3 regions of the Mesorhizobium sp. M1A.F.Ca.IN.020.03.2.1 genome follow, and region 1 is predicted to be linked to each of the others. Evidence: predicted binding sites of a transcription regulator. Region 1 holds the regulator's gene; each other region holds the start of a gene.
What was found. The regulator LexA, encoded in region 1, represses DNA repair genes until DNA is damaged. The targets are predictions, from matches to a motif close to TGTTCNNNNTGTGTTCNG.
Positions count from the first base shown of each region.

Region 1 (4,138 bases):
CGATGTCGGCGGCAAGGCCGAGACGACGCGCACGGCCATCGCCGAAGGGTATGTCACCATGCAGCCGGAAACGCTGGAGATGATCCTGGCCGGCGACGCCAAGAAAGGCGACGTGCTTGGCACGGCGCGCCTCGCCGGCATCATGGCGGCCAAGAAGACGCATGAGCTCATCCCGCTTTGCCATCCCCTCCTTCTCACCAAGGTTGCCGTCGAGATCGAGCCCGATCGCGCGCTTCCCGGCCTGAGGGTCACCGCGCTTGCCAGGGTTACCGGCAAGACCGGGGTCGAAATGGAGGCGCTGACCGCGGCGTCGGTTGCCTGCCTCACCATCTACGACATGGCCAAGGCAGCGGACCGCGCCATGGCGATTTCCGGCATCAGGCTGGTCGAGAAAACCGGCGGCAAGTCGGGCGACTACAAGGTAGGTCCTTAGCATGGCTTTGCTTCCGGTCGCCGAGGCGCTCCAACGCCTGTTGGACGGCGCGACCGCGCTGCCAGGCGAAAGCGTGCCGCTGGCCGACGCGTCCGGTCGGGTGCTGGCCGACCCCGTGGTGGCTCTGCGCACCCAGCCGCCCTTCAATGCGTCGGCGATGGACGGCTATGCCGTGCGGGCCGCCGACGTAGCCTCGGCGCCGGCGCGGCTCTCCGTGATCGGCATGGCGCCCGCCGGGCGTGGCTTCACCGGCTCTGTCGGCAAGGGCGAGGCCGTGCGCATCTTCACCGGCGCGCCGCTCCCCGAAGGCGCCGATACCATCGTTATCCAGGAGAATGTCCGCGATCTCGGCGGCGGCGGCATCGAAGTGACCGAGCCGACCGTGGAGGGACGAAACGTCCGTCGCCGCGGCCTCGACTTCTGCGAGGGCGACCTGCTCCTCGAAAAAGGCCGCCAGCTCGATCCGGCGGCGCTTTCGCTGGCGGCATCGGCCAACCATCCGAGTCTCAACGTGGTGCGGCAGCCGCTGCTCGCCATCATCGCCACCGGCGATGAATTGCTGCCGCCGGGCAGCGCGCTCGGCCCCGACCAGATCATCTCGTCGAATGCCTGTGGCGTCACAGCTACGGCCCAGTCGGTCGGCGCGCGCGCGCTCGACCTCGGCATTGCCGCCGACCGCAAGGACGCGATCGCGGCCCTGGTCAAGAAGGCGGTCAAGGCCGGCGCCGACGTCATCGTCACGCTTGGCGGCGCCTCCGTCGGCGACCACGACTTGATCCATGACGTGCTGACCGGCGAAGGCATGCAGCTCGACTTCTGGAAGATCGCCATGCGTCCCGGCAAGCCGCTGATGTTTGGCCGGCTCGGCGACATTCGCTGCATCGGCCTGCCCGGCAATCCGGTCGCAAGCCTGGTCTGCTCGCAGCTGTTCCTGAAGCCGCTTCTGGCGCGGCTGGGCGGCCGGTCCTGCCGTCAGGAAATCCGCACGGCCCGGTTAGGCGTCGCAATGCACGCCAACGATCTCAGGCAGGACTATGTGCGCGCCGTGGTCCGCGAAGATGCGGGGGGGTTGATCGCAACACCGTTCGGCACCCAGGATTCCTCGATGTTGAGGATGCTCGCCGATGCCAATGGCCTGATCGTGCGCCAACCCTTCGCACCGGCGGCTGAAGCCGGCGAGGAGTGCACCGTTCTGATGTTACGCTGAACAAAACGTCAACACATTCACTAAACTTTAAACGGTTGCGGAACACAACTGGAACAGATAGTGTTTGTTCTGGGTTTGTTTTTCTGATTCTGGTTTCAGAACCCATGGGGGCCGCCATGCTGACGCGCAAACAACATGAACTGCTGATGTTCATCCATGAACGGCTCAAGGAAAGCGGCATTCCGCCGTCTTTCGATGAGATGAAGGAAGCGCTCGACCTTGCCTCGAAATCGGGCATCCACCGCCTGATCACGGCGCTGGAGGAGCGCGGTTTCATTCGCCGGCTTCCGAACCGGGCGCGTGCCCTTGAAGTGCTGCGCCTACCTGACTCGATCGCGCCCGGCCTCAATGCGGCGAAGAAGTTCTCGCCGAGCGTCATCCAGGGCGGCCAAGGCAATCTCGGCCGCCAGATCAAACCCGCGGCGCCCGCCCGCACGCCGACGCCCAGCAATGACGACGACGCCGTTTCAGCCGTCTCCATCCCGGTGATGGGTCGCATTGCCGCCGGCGTGCCGATCGACGCCATCCAGCACCAGACGCATTCGATCACAGTGCCGCCGGACATGATCGCGGGCGGCGAGCACTACGCGCTCGAGGTCAAAGGCGATTCGATGATCGAGGCCGGCATCTTCGACGGCGACACGGTCATCATCCGCAACGCCAGCACTGCGAGCCCCGGGGAGATCGTCGTGGCGCTGGTCGATGACGAGGAGGCGACGCTGAAGCGCTTCCGCCGCAAGGGCGCCTCCATCGCGCTCGAGGCTGCCAATCCGGCCTATGAGACGCGCATCTTCGGTCCCGATCGCGTCAAGGTTCAGGGCAAGCTCGTCGGGCTCATCCGCCGCTACTGAGGGGGCTGTGGCTTGGCCTCCGGCTTCTCGGGCTTCTTGTAAGGCGCCAACCCCCTCGCCTCACGCGAGTAGCGCCGCTGTTCGTGCCAAGGGCGGTACGGTTTTTCGACGGCGTATTGAATGGTTGCTCGCGCCGTCGCCGATTGCGGATCGAAGAAGACGGCGGCACTGCCGTCGCGCGCGAGCTGCCGCTTGGTGACGACGAGGATACGTGGATCGTGGCAGGGATTGTAGGCCGTGGCGTCGTTGATGACGATGAGGTCTGCGAAGTCGCAGGCAGGCCGGGCAGCTTCGCGGTTCTCGGCGAGCGCGACGATCGCGCCTGATGGATGCCGGCCAATGCAGAGATCGCCCGTGCAGTAAAAGGGCGATCCAGGCGGCAGGTCGACCGGATCGGCCAAGTCCAGCGTGCCCTTGGCGAATGTCTCCGGCGGCACGATCGTTTCGGCCTTGAGCGCACGTTTCCAGTTATCGGTGGTGAACTCGTTGGAGCGGGCGCGATTGATGGCGAGTTCGCCGCCGCCGATCGGCATCGCCACCAGATGCGCGTCCTCCGAGATCAGCAGGTCCGGCGTGCGCACCTGCGGGATGATCATCACGGCCGCGGCAGCGAAAGGAATTGCGGCCAGCCTGAGCCAGGTAGTCGCCATCGTGGCGATGACGAGCGCGATCGTCGCCAGCAGCACCGAATGGATCGAGATCAGGCCCACGGCATCGACCGGCGACCACTCCGAAATCCACGCCGAGATCGCGATCATCGCCGCCAGGCCCTTGCCCATCAAATAGAGGAAGGGCCCGTCGAAGCCGAACGGCATCATGACCGCGCTGGCGACGGCGAGAAACATCACGATCGTGACGATCGGCATGATCGCGAGATTGGCCAGCAGGCTGAGCGGCGAGACGCGCTGGAAATGCCAGATGGCAAACAGCGCCGTGGCACTTCCGGCAATGATCGACGTCATTGCGGCGCCACCTGCTCCGACTGCCAGTTTGTGCGACATGAACCGCAGGAACGAACGCTTGTCCGGCGGCGCTCTCACCTTGCCGGCGCGGTAGTCGGACCAGCCGGCATAGGCGCCGACAAGGGCGGCGGTTGCCGCGAACGACATCTGAAAGCTCGGGCCAACCACTTCATGCGGCGACACCAGGATGACGGCGATGGCCGAGATCGCCAAGTTGCGCATCGTCAGCGCGGCGCGGTCGAAAAGCACGGCGATCAGCATGACGGCCAGCATGATGAAGCTTCGCTCGGCGGCGACCACCACGCCGGAGATGACGAGATAGGCGGCGATCGACATAAGCGCGATTGTCGCGGCATATTTCTTCACCGGCCGGCGTGACGAAAAATCCGGGAACAGCGCAAAGGCGCCGCGCAGCAGAAGCATGACCGTGCCGGCGACCAGCGCCATGTGCAGGCCCGAAATCGAGATGATGTGATAGATGCCGGTCCGCCGCATCGCCTCGTTGATGTCCTCGGGAATGCCGGCGCGCACGCCGACGATCAGTGCGGCGGCAATCTCGCCTTCGGGTCCGCCGACGGTGCTTCTGATGTGGTCGGCAATATTTTCGCGCGCGTTCTCGATGGCCGAGGCGATGCTCGTCTGAGCGATCGGGTCGGTTGGCGGAATGACTTTCGGGTCGCCGAGG
Region 1 covers NZ_RZSV01000238.1:3,538-7,675, forward strand. The annotation lists gene moaC (cyclic pyranopterin monophosphate synthase MoaC) at 1-433, shown strand, start outside; gene glp (gephyrin-like molybdotransferase Glp) at 435-1,640, shown strand; gene lexA (transcriptional repressor LexA) at 1,757-2,491, shown strand; partial or broken gene EOA79_RS26645 (ComEC/Rec2 family competence protein) at 2,485-4,138, opposite strand, start outside.

Region 2 (4,138 bases), on a different contig from region 1:
GCCGCGTCGGACAGCCTGCGCGCGCCGATGCCGGGATTGGTCAAGCTGGTGCGCGCGGCAGCGGGCGATACCGTTATCAAGGGCCAGCCGCTCCTAATCCTCGAAGCGATGAAGATGGAGCACACGATCGCCGCACCCCATGATGGGGTGATTGCCGAGATCGCGGCCGAAGGCGCGCAAGTGAGCGACGGCACGGTGCTGGTGCGGTTCGAGGACGCACGGGGCTGAGCTGCCGGTCGCCTTGGATCGGCAACGGGACAAACTGGCTGGGGCGGCAGGACTCCAGGGGGCGCCGTAGAGCGCCGAACTGGCCTCCAAATCAGTGCCAAGGCACATACGAAAACGGCCGGGACAAATCCCGGCCATTTCCAATCGATCTGCAGAACGAATTACGGCTTGATCGGCGCGTATTTGCCGTCGTGCCACTGGTTGATGTCGTAGCTGGCGTTCTTCAGGTCGCCCTTCTCGTCGAAGATCACGTCGCCGACCACGGTGCTGATCGGCTTGCCGTCCTTCAGCGCCTCGGCGACCTTGGCCGGGTCGTCGGTGCCGGCGCGCTTGACGCCTTCGGCCACCGCCTGGATCACTGCATAGGAGAACAGCGTGAAACCTTCCGGTGTGAAGCCGCCTTGCTTGATCTTGGCCACGGCCTCCTTCGCTTCCGGCTTCGACTGCGGATCCGAGGGGAAGACGAACATCGTGCCTTCACCGGCCGGGCCGGCGATCTGCCAGAATTCCGGCGAGGCGATCGAGTCCGGCATGATCAGCTGGAACTTGACGTTCTGCTCCGCTGCCTGGCGCAGGATCAAGCCGGCCTCCGGATGGTAGCCGCCGAAATAGACGACGTCGGCCTTGAGCTCTTTCAGCTTGGTGACCAAAGCCGAATAGTCCTTCTCGCCGGCATTGATGCCTTCATAGTCGACCTCCTTGAGGCCGCCGGCATTCATGGTCGCCTTGACAGCATCGGCAACGCCCTGACCGTAGGCGCTCTTGTCGTGCAGGACGACGACGTTCTTGCCGGCATATTTCTTGGCGATCCATGGACCGATGAAAGCGCCCTGCGCATCGTCACGCGTGTAGAGGCGCATGATCGTCGGCCAGCCGGCCTTGGCCGCGGCGTCGGTCAGTTCCGGATTCGACGAGGCCGGGCTCATCATCAGGGTGCCGGCTTCGGCGTAGACGGCGGAAGCGGGAATGCTCGAGCCCGAGCAGGCATGGCCGTCGACGAACTTGACGCCGTTGGCAACGATACGGTTGGCGACCGACACGGCCTGCTTCGGATCGCATTGGTCGTCCTGGATGTCGATCTTGATCTTGTTGCCGTTGACACCTCCGGCGGCATTGATGGCATCCGCCGCGGCCTGCGCGCCCTGCTTGAACTGGTCGCCGATGTTGGCGAGCTGCCCGGTCATCGGGCCGACCACCGAAATCGTGATGTCGTCGGCGAAGGCAACCGATGCGCTCATCGTCAGGCCCAATGCGGCCGCGCTCAAAATACCCAATCTTTTCATGACAATAGAACTCCTCCACTTGCGCGCGGCCGTTCCGGCCACGCTTCTTCCAGAGAGCCGGGACAATTTCACCCTTCGCCGGAACTGTCGAGAGCACAATGTATCGGGATTTGGTTCATTCCGACGGGGAGTTCTTGGGCCAAGCCGCCGTTCCCATACAGCCGGAGACTGCGCAAATGCAAAAGCCGCGCCGGCCTTGTCCCAGCCGGTCGCGGCTTTTGCAGTCGAGCTTCCCGGCGCCCCGCGCGCCTGAACCCGCTCGCTTCCCTGTGTTGTCGCACGGCTTGAGTTCGTTGACCTGCCGCGTTCTTGGTCTGGTTAACCGGCCGTCTTTTTGCGGCCTTGTCCCTTAAGAGCTTTCGGGCCTTACCCCGCAAAATCAGTGCATCGTCATCCATTCGCGCGCTTCGCGCAGCGCCTTGGCGATCTCGGCCTTCGACATCGATGCCGACAATTCCGAGCGCAGCTCGGCGGCGCGGAGCGATCCCTTGATCGCGGCGATGTTGAACCATTTGTGGGCGGCAATGACGTCGGTCTCGCAATCGCGGCCGGTCGCATACATCATGCCCAGTTCGAAAAGAATGTCGGCCTGGGCAGTTGCCCCCATGGCGCCGAAGCCGGCTTCAAGCATTTCAAAGCGTGCCATTTCAATCCCCTGTCTGCTCCCGAGAGCTGCCTCCTTCTGTCCCTGGAATTCCCCTGGGCGGGCCGCTCTTTCGATGCTTTCGAGGATGACGGCTCGCCTTGAATCCGTCGTTAAATGGCTTGCTTAATTTGAAGAAAACAAAGCTAAAACAAGAGGTAAACGCGAAGAACCGTTAAGCATAGGAATCCAGCAATTCAGCCGATCTGCGCCAAATTCGTCGAAAATTTGAGGCGCGGGAATCAAGACTTCGCTAACCACGGAAACCGAAGCCTTTTTCGCCATCCGTTCATTTCCAGCGACCGACGCGGCCGAAATCCTTACAAGCTTCCGTCGCGGCACGGCTTTCGTTTTGGCGATGGCTGGATTAGCTTTACGTTTGCGTAAGGGACAGAGAGGCGGGACGAGGCCCGCCGGAACCCTAAAGGGAGGACAAGCATGTCTCGAAAAGTCAGCCTGGCCCTGGCGGCCACCTTGATGATGGCAGGCGCCGCGTCGGCCGACCCGATCGAGGGCAATTGGAAGACGCAGGCCGGATCGACGGCGGCGATCGCCGGCGGCGGGGCGTTTTCCATCACGCTCAAGTCCGGCAAATATGCCGGCAAGACGATCGGCTCCTTCAAGGCGGCCGGCGACAACAAGTACACCGGCACCATAACGGACCCCGAAACCGACAAGACCTATTCCGGCAAGGCGACGCTTTCCGGCACCTCGCTAAAGATGAGCGGCTGCGTTCTGGGCGGACTGATCTGCAAGACCCAGACCTGGCACAAGCTCTGACAGTCGAACGGATGACGATACAAAAACGGGGCCCGGCGCCCCGTTTTCTTTTTGAGCGCCGTTTCTGAGCGCAACGCTGGACAAGGCACTTCGCAGGCCTTCGGCCGGTCATGACCCCATCAGCCAATTTGAACGGCAGATGAATATCGGTCTCAGAACCGGTTCAGAGGCGTTCGGGCATTCTCCTCGCCATTGAAGGAGAGACCAATGCTTGTCGGCCGCTTCACCATCGTCTGCCTGCTGATGAGCCTGTTCGGCATGTTCTTCGCCATCCTCGTGGCCGAAGCCGGCCGTCCGGCGCGCTCACCGCGAATGGCCGATACCTGCCGGCTGGACTGCATGAACCATTTCGGCCGCTGAAACGACGAATACTCGAAACCGGAACGACCACCATGAACCGCATCGCTGCCTCCACCCTCAAAGCTCTTCGGCTCCTGCCGCGGGCGATGCTCATCCTGATGGTGCTTGCCGCTCCTGTGCTGGCGGTGCCGATGATGCGCGCCGACGCCGGTTCGGTCATCGAGGCGCCAACGCCGAAGAAGGCAGGCATCGGCTTCGTGCTGCTGGTCAGCCTGCAGCGTGGCTGACACGGCCAGAGAAAAATACTCCGCAAGGCGGGCTTCGCGCCCGCCTCCCCCTCCCAAGCGCTCTTCCAAATCCCTATATTGGGCCATGGAAAAGCGAATCTACCCCCAAGCCATCGAATCGGTCGTCATGCCGGAGCCTTTCGGCAGGCAGAGTTTTGACGACGCCAAGAAGGCGGTCGCGGCGCTGGAGGCGCTCTACGACCGCAACACCAAATTCCTGCGCGATTCCTTCGCCAAGCTCGCCGCCGGCGGCGACGAGAGCAGGCGCTACCGGGCCTTCTATCCGCAGATCGGCGTCACCACCACCTCGTTCACGCAGATCGACTCGCGCCAGGCCTACGGCCATATGCCGACGCCCGGGCATTTTGCCACCACCATCACCCAGCCAAAGCTGTTCGAGAACTATCTCGTCGAGCAGCTTCGGCTCATCATGCGCAATCACGGCGTCCAGGTCACGGTGTCGGAATCGACGACGCCGATCCCGCTGCATTTCGCCTTTCTGGAGGGCACCTATGTCGATGGCACGGCTGCCGAGCGGATCAGGCGGCCGATCCGCGACCTGTTCGACGTGCCGGATCTCGACGGCACGGACGACCAGATCGCCAACGGCACTTTCG
Region 2 covers NZ_RZSV01000204.1:60-4,197, forward strand. The annotation lists partial or broken gene EOA79_RS24975 (biotin/lipoyl-containing protein) at 1-228, shown strand, start outside; gene EOA79_RS24980 (ABC transporter substrate-binding protein) at 390-1,511, opposite strand; gene EOA79_RS24985 (sel1 repeat family protein) at 1,891-2,157, opposite strand; gene EOA79_RS24990 (DUF2147 domain-containing protein) at 2,593-2,934, shown strand; gene EOA79_RS32965 (hypothetical protein) at 3,142-3,294, shown strand; gene EOA79_RS24995 (hypothetical protein) at 3,327-3,521, shown strand; gene EOA79_RS25000 (AMP nucleosidase) at 3,649-4,138, shown strand, end outside.
Region 2: the regulator LexA is predicted to act here: its motif matches at 2,291-2,308, upstream of EOA79_RS24985 (sel1 repeat family protein).

Region 3 (4,138 bases), on a different contig from region 1:
GCGCGGCGGCAACGCGGTGTCGCTGACGCCGGAAGGCGAGACCTACGTGGCGCGCGTGCGCGAGGCGCTGGAGCGGATCGTGGCTGCCAGCATGGAGGCGACCGGCCAATCCCAGGCGCATGTGCTGAAGATCTGCGTCTTGCCGACCTTCGCGGCGCGCTGGCTGTTTCCGCGGCTTGCCACCTTCCAGCGGCAGTATCCGGATATCGAGATGCGGGTCTCGACTTCCTATGCCACGCATGAATTCGCGACCTCCGAATACGATCTCGAGATCCGCTATGGCGACGGCAATTTCCCCGGCCTCAACTCCGTGCTGCTGTTCAAGGAGGACCTGACGCCGGTGTGCAGCCGCAAGCTGTTCCGCGAGGTGCTGGGCGACAAGCCGCTGTCCAAGGTGACGCCGGAGGACCTCACGCACTTCACCCTGCTCCACTCCGACACCTGCACCCAGAACTGGCAGTCGTGGCTGGCTTTTGCCGGCGCGAGTTTCGTGCTTGGCGAGACCAAGAGCATCTATTTCGATTCCTGCATGATGTCCTACGAGGCGGCCAATGCCGGCATGGGCTTTGCCGTTGCCAACCGCGCCTATATGGCAAGCGACATCCGAGCCGAGCGGCTGGTCGCCCCCTTCGCGGTCCACCATCCCAACACCGCCGGCTGGTATTTCGTCAGCCCCATCAAGGCGCTCGGCGCCCGCAAGGTGGAGCTGTTCAAGCAGTGGATCATGGCCGAAGCGGCGCTGACGCAGCGCCAGTTGGACCTGGAGATCGCCAACGTGCCGCTGGCGCGCGCCGCGATGGCGTGACGCGGCGGCGCAAGCGACGCAAACACACCCCTGAGATTCTCCGATCTTTGAAGGCCGACAAAGCGTTTGGACGGATACCTGTAGCCGGCTAGCGCGATCGCCCCATGACGCGGCGGAGAGACTCAGCTATCTTTGATCCTGCGGCGGGCCTGATTTTCCCGCTTGGCCGGCGCTTTCCAGCTTCCTCCCAAGCAGCGCCGGCCTTCTTCTGCGGCGCCGCCGCTTCGTCTCCCGACAACATCGTCCGCTCTCATTGCTTCGGCGGCGTGCCGGGCTGGTCGCCGCCGGTGGTCGATTGCGGCACCGGGTTCTTGTCGACCTGCGGGTTTTTGTCGACGGTGTCGCTTGGCGCCTTGGTGGGCTGTACGCTGTTGTCGCAGGCGGCGAGCCCGAGCCCTGCCGCGAGAGCCAGCAGCACAGGAAGTTTCTTCATGACGACCTCCTCTCGTTCGCCCCTTTCTTCGAAGCAAACGAGGCGGCGGCGGTTTGGTTGCGCCGTCCGGCGGGAACCAACGCGCCTGTCTCCGGTTGAACCTCGTTAACTCACGAGGAGATGTCATGATCCGTCTGCTGCTCGTCGGCCTGTTCGGCTACACGGCCTATCGCGTCACGATGAGGATCATCGAGGAGGCGTCCGGCGATCTCGCGCCGCCGGACGATCGGCGGTCGCTGCGGCGCCAGTCGGCGGCGATGGGCGTCGAGCCGAAAAGGTAGATCGGCCGTTCTCGCGCTTGTTGGGAAGATGGCCGGCCTATCCAGCACATGCCGGCGCGTACAGCGTCCCCTCTGCCCTGCCGGGCATCGCCCCCCACTTGGCCGCCTTTGGGCGAGATTAGCTGTATTGCGAACAAAGCGGAAACGATGCTTGATGGGCGATGAACATCGCCGCCCGTGATTCGTCCTTCGAAACTCCTGCCTATCTTGCCCGGCTGAACGACGAGCAGCGGCTGGCGGTGGTGCATGGCGACGGCAAGGTGGCCGCGCCGCTGCTGGTGATCGCCGGGGCCGGCTCCGGCAAGACCAGCACGCTGGCGCATCGCGTGGCGCACCTCATCGTCAAGGGCGCCGATCCGCGCCGCATCCTTTTGATGACCTTTTCGCGCCGCGCCGCGGCTGAAATGGCGAAGCGCGTCGAGCGCATCGCCGGCGAGGTGCTGGGCCGCGATGCCGCGATCATCGCCGATGCGCTATCCTGGGCCGGTACTTTCCACGGTATCGGCGCCAGACTCTTGCGCGACTATGCCGAGCAGATCGGCCTCGATCCGGCTTTCACCATCCACGATCGCGAGGATTCGGGCGACCTGATGAACCTTGCCCGGCACGAGCTCGGTTTTTCCAAGACCGAAAGCCGTTTTCCGACCAAAGCCACCTGCCTGCAGATCTATTCGCGGGCGGTGAACGCCCAGGCGCCGCTCGGCGAGGTGCTGGGCTCGGCCTTTCCCTGGTGCTCAGGATGGGCGGAACAGCTGAAGGAGCTGTTCGCGGCTTATGTCGAGGCCAAGCAGGCGCAGAACGTGCTCGATTACGACGACCTTTTGCTCTACTGGGCGCAGATGGCGGCCGAGCCGGAGATCGCCGCTCACCTTGGCTCACGCTTCGACCACGTGCTGGTCGACGAATACCAGGACACCAACCGGCTGCAGGCCTCTATTCTGTTGGCGCTGAAGCCGGACGGCGCGGGCTTGACCGTGGTGGGCGATGACGCACAGTCGATATATTCCTTCCGGGCCGCGGAAGTGCGCAACATTCTCGATTTCCCAAAACAGTTCGCGCAAGGCGCCGAGATCGTCATGCTGGAGCGCAATTACCGCTCGACCGAGCCGATCCTGGCCGCCGCCAACAAAGTAATCGGCGAGGCAAGCGAGCGTTTCACCAAGAATCTCTGGACCGAACGCCGGTCGTCGCACAAGCCGCAACTGGTAAGCGTGCGCGACGAGGCTGAGCAGGCCAATTATGTCTGCCAGGCGATCCTTGCCGAGCGCGAGGCCGGCACGGCGCTCAAGGCGCAAGCCGTGCTGTTCCGCGCCTCGCATCACAGCGGGCCGCTGGAGGTGGAGCTCACGCGGCGCAACATCCCCTTCGTCAAATTCGGCGGGCTGAAATTCCTCGATGCCGCGCATGTGAAAGACATGCTGGCGATGCTGCGCTTTGCCGAGAACCCGCGCGACAGGGTCGCCGGCTTCCGGGTGCTGCAGTTGATGCCCGGCATCGGGCCTTCGGCCGCCTCACAGATCGTCGAGGCGATGGCGACGTCGCTCGACGAGACGCTCGGCCTTGCCCGCTTCCGGCCGCCGCAGCGCGCGGCCGAAGACTGGCCGGTCTTCCTCGACATCTACAGCGGGCTGCGCGCCGGCGCCAAATGGCCGGCCGACCTCGAGCGGATCAGGCTCTGGTACGAGCCGCATCTGGAGCGTATTCACGAGGACGCGATCACGCGCCGGGCCGACCTGTTGCAGCTCGAGCAGATCGCGTCGGGCTATCCCTCGCGCGAGCGTTTCCTGACCGAGCTGACGCTCGACCCGCCCGACGCCACCAGCGACCAGGCCGGCCCGCCGCATCGCGACGAGGATTACCTGATCCTGTCCACGATCCATTCGGCCAAGGGCCAGGAGTGGAAGAACGTCTTCGTGCTCAACACGGTCGACGGCTGCATCCCGGCCGATCTCGGCGTTGGTACCAAGGAGGATATCGAGGAGGAGCGGCGGCTGCTCTATGTGGCGATGACGCGCGCCAAGGACAGCCTGCACCTGGTGGTGCCGCAGCGCTTTTATCCGCACAATCAGCCGGCGCGCGGCGACCGTCACGTCTATGCCTCGCGCACCCGCTTTATCCCGGCCTCGATGCTTTCGGCTTTCGAACAGTCATCCTGGGCGAGCGCGGCGATCACGGACGACCCGCGCCAAAAGCCGGGCGTCAAGGTCGATCTCGGCGCGCGCATGCGCGGCATGTGGAAATAGACGCCTACCCAAAGGCGGGACGACACTCCTACTCAGCCCCACCGCTGGTGAGGGCGCTCCGTTCCCTGCTGCGCGGGTTCGTTCAGTGGAACGTGCCGGCGGCCTCGCCGGATAGCCTGCTGCGCGGGCTTTCGAAGCTCACCTGGTCGCGTCCGTTCGACTTCGCCTTGTAAAGATGCCTGTCCGCGACCCGAAACATGTGGTGATAGGTGGTGGGCCCGCTGAACGCGACGCCGCCGATGCTGACCGAAAGCGGGCACGGCTGCCCGCCCGGCGCGAACTCGGCCTCGCGGATACGCAGTCTGATCGACTCGGCGACCAGGAAGGAGCGTGTCGCGTCGGCGCCCGGAAGGAAGACCGCGAATTCCTCGCCGCC
Region 3 covers NZ_RZSV01000065.1:8,463-12,600, forward strand. The annotation lists gene EOA79_RS13155 (LysR substrate-binding domain-containing protein) at 1-805, shown strand, start outside; gene EOA79_RS13160 (hypothetical protein) at 1,056-1,238, opposite strand; gene EOA79_RS32770 (hypothetical protein) at 1,364-1,519, shown strand; gene EOA79_RS13165 (ATP-dependent helicase) at 1,681-3,762, shown strand; gene EOA79_RS13170 (GGDEF domain-containing protein) at 3,845-4,138, opposite strand, start outside.
Region 3: the regulator LexA is predicted to act here: its motif matches at 1,649-1,666, upstream of EOA79_RS13165 (ATP-dependent helicase).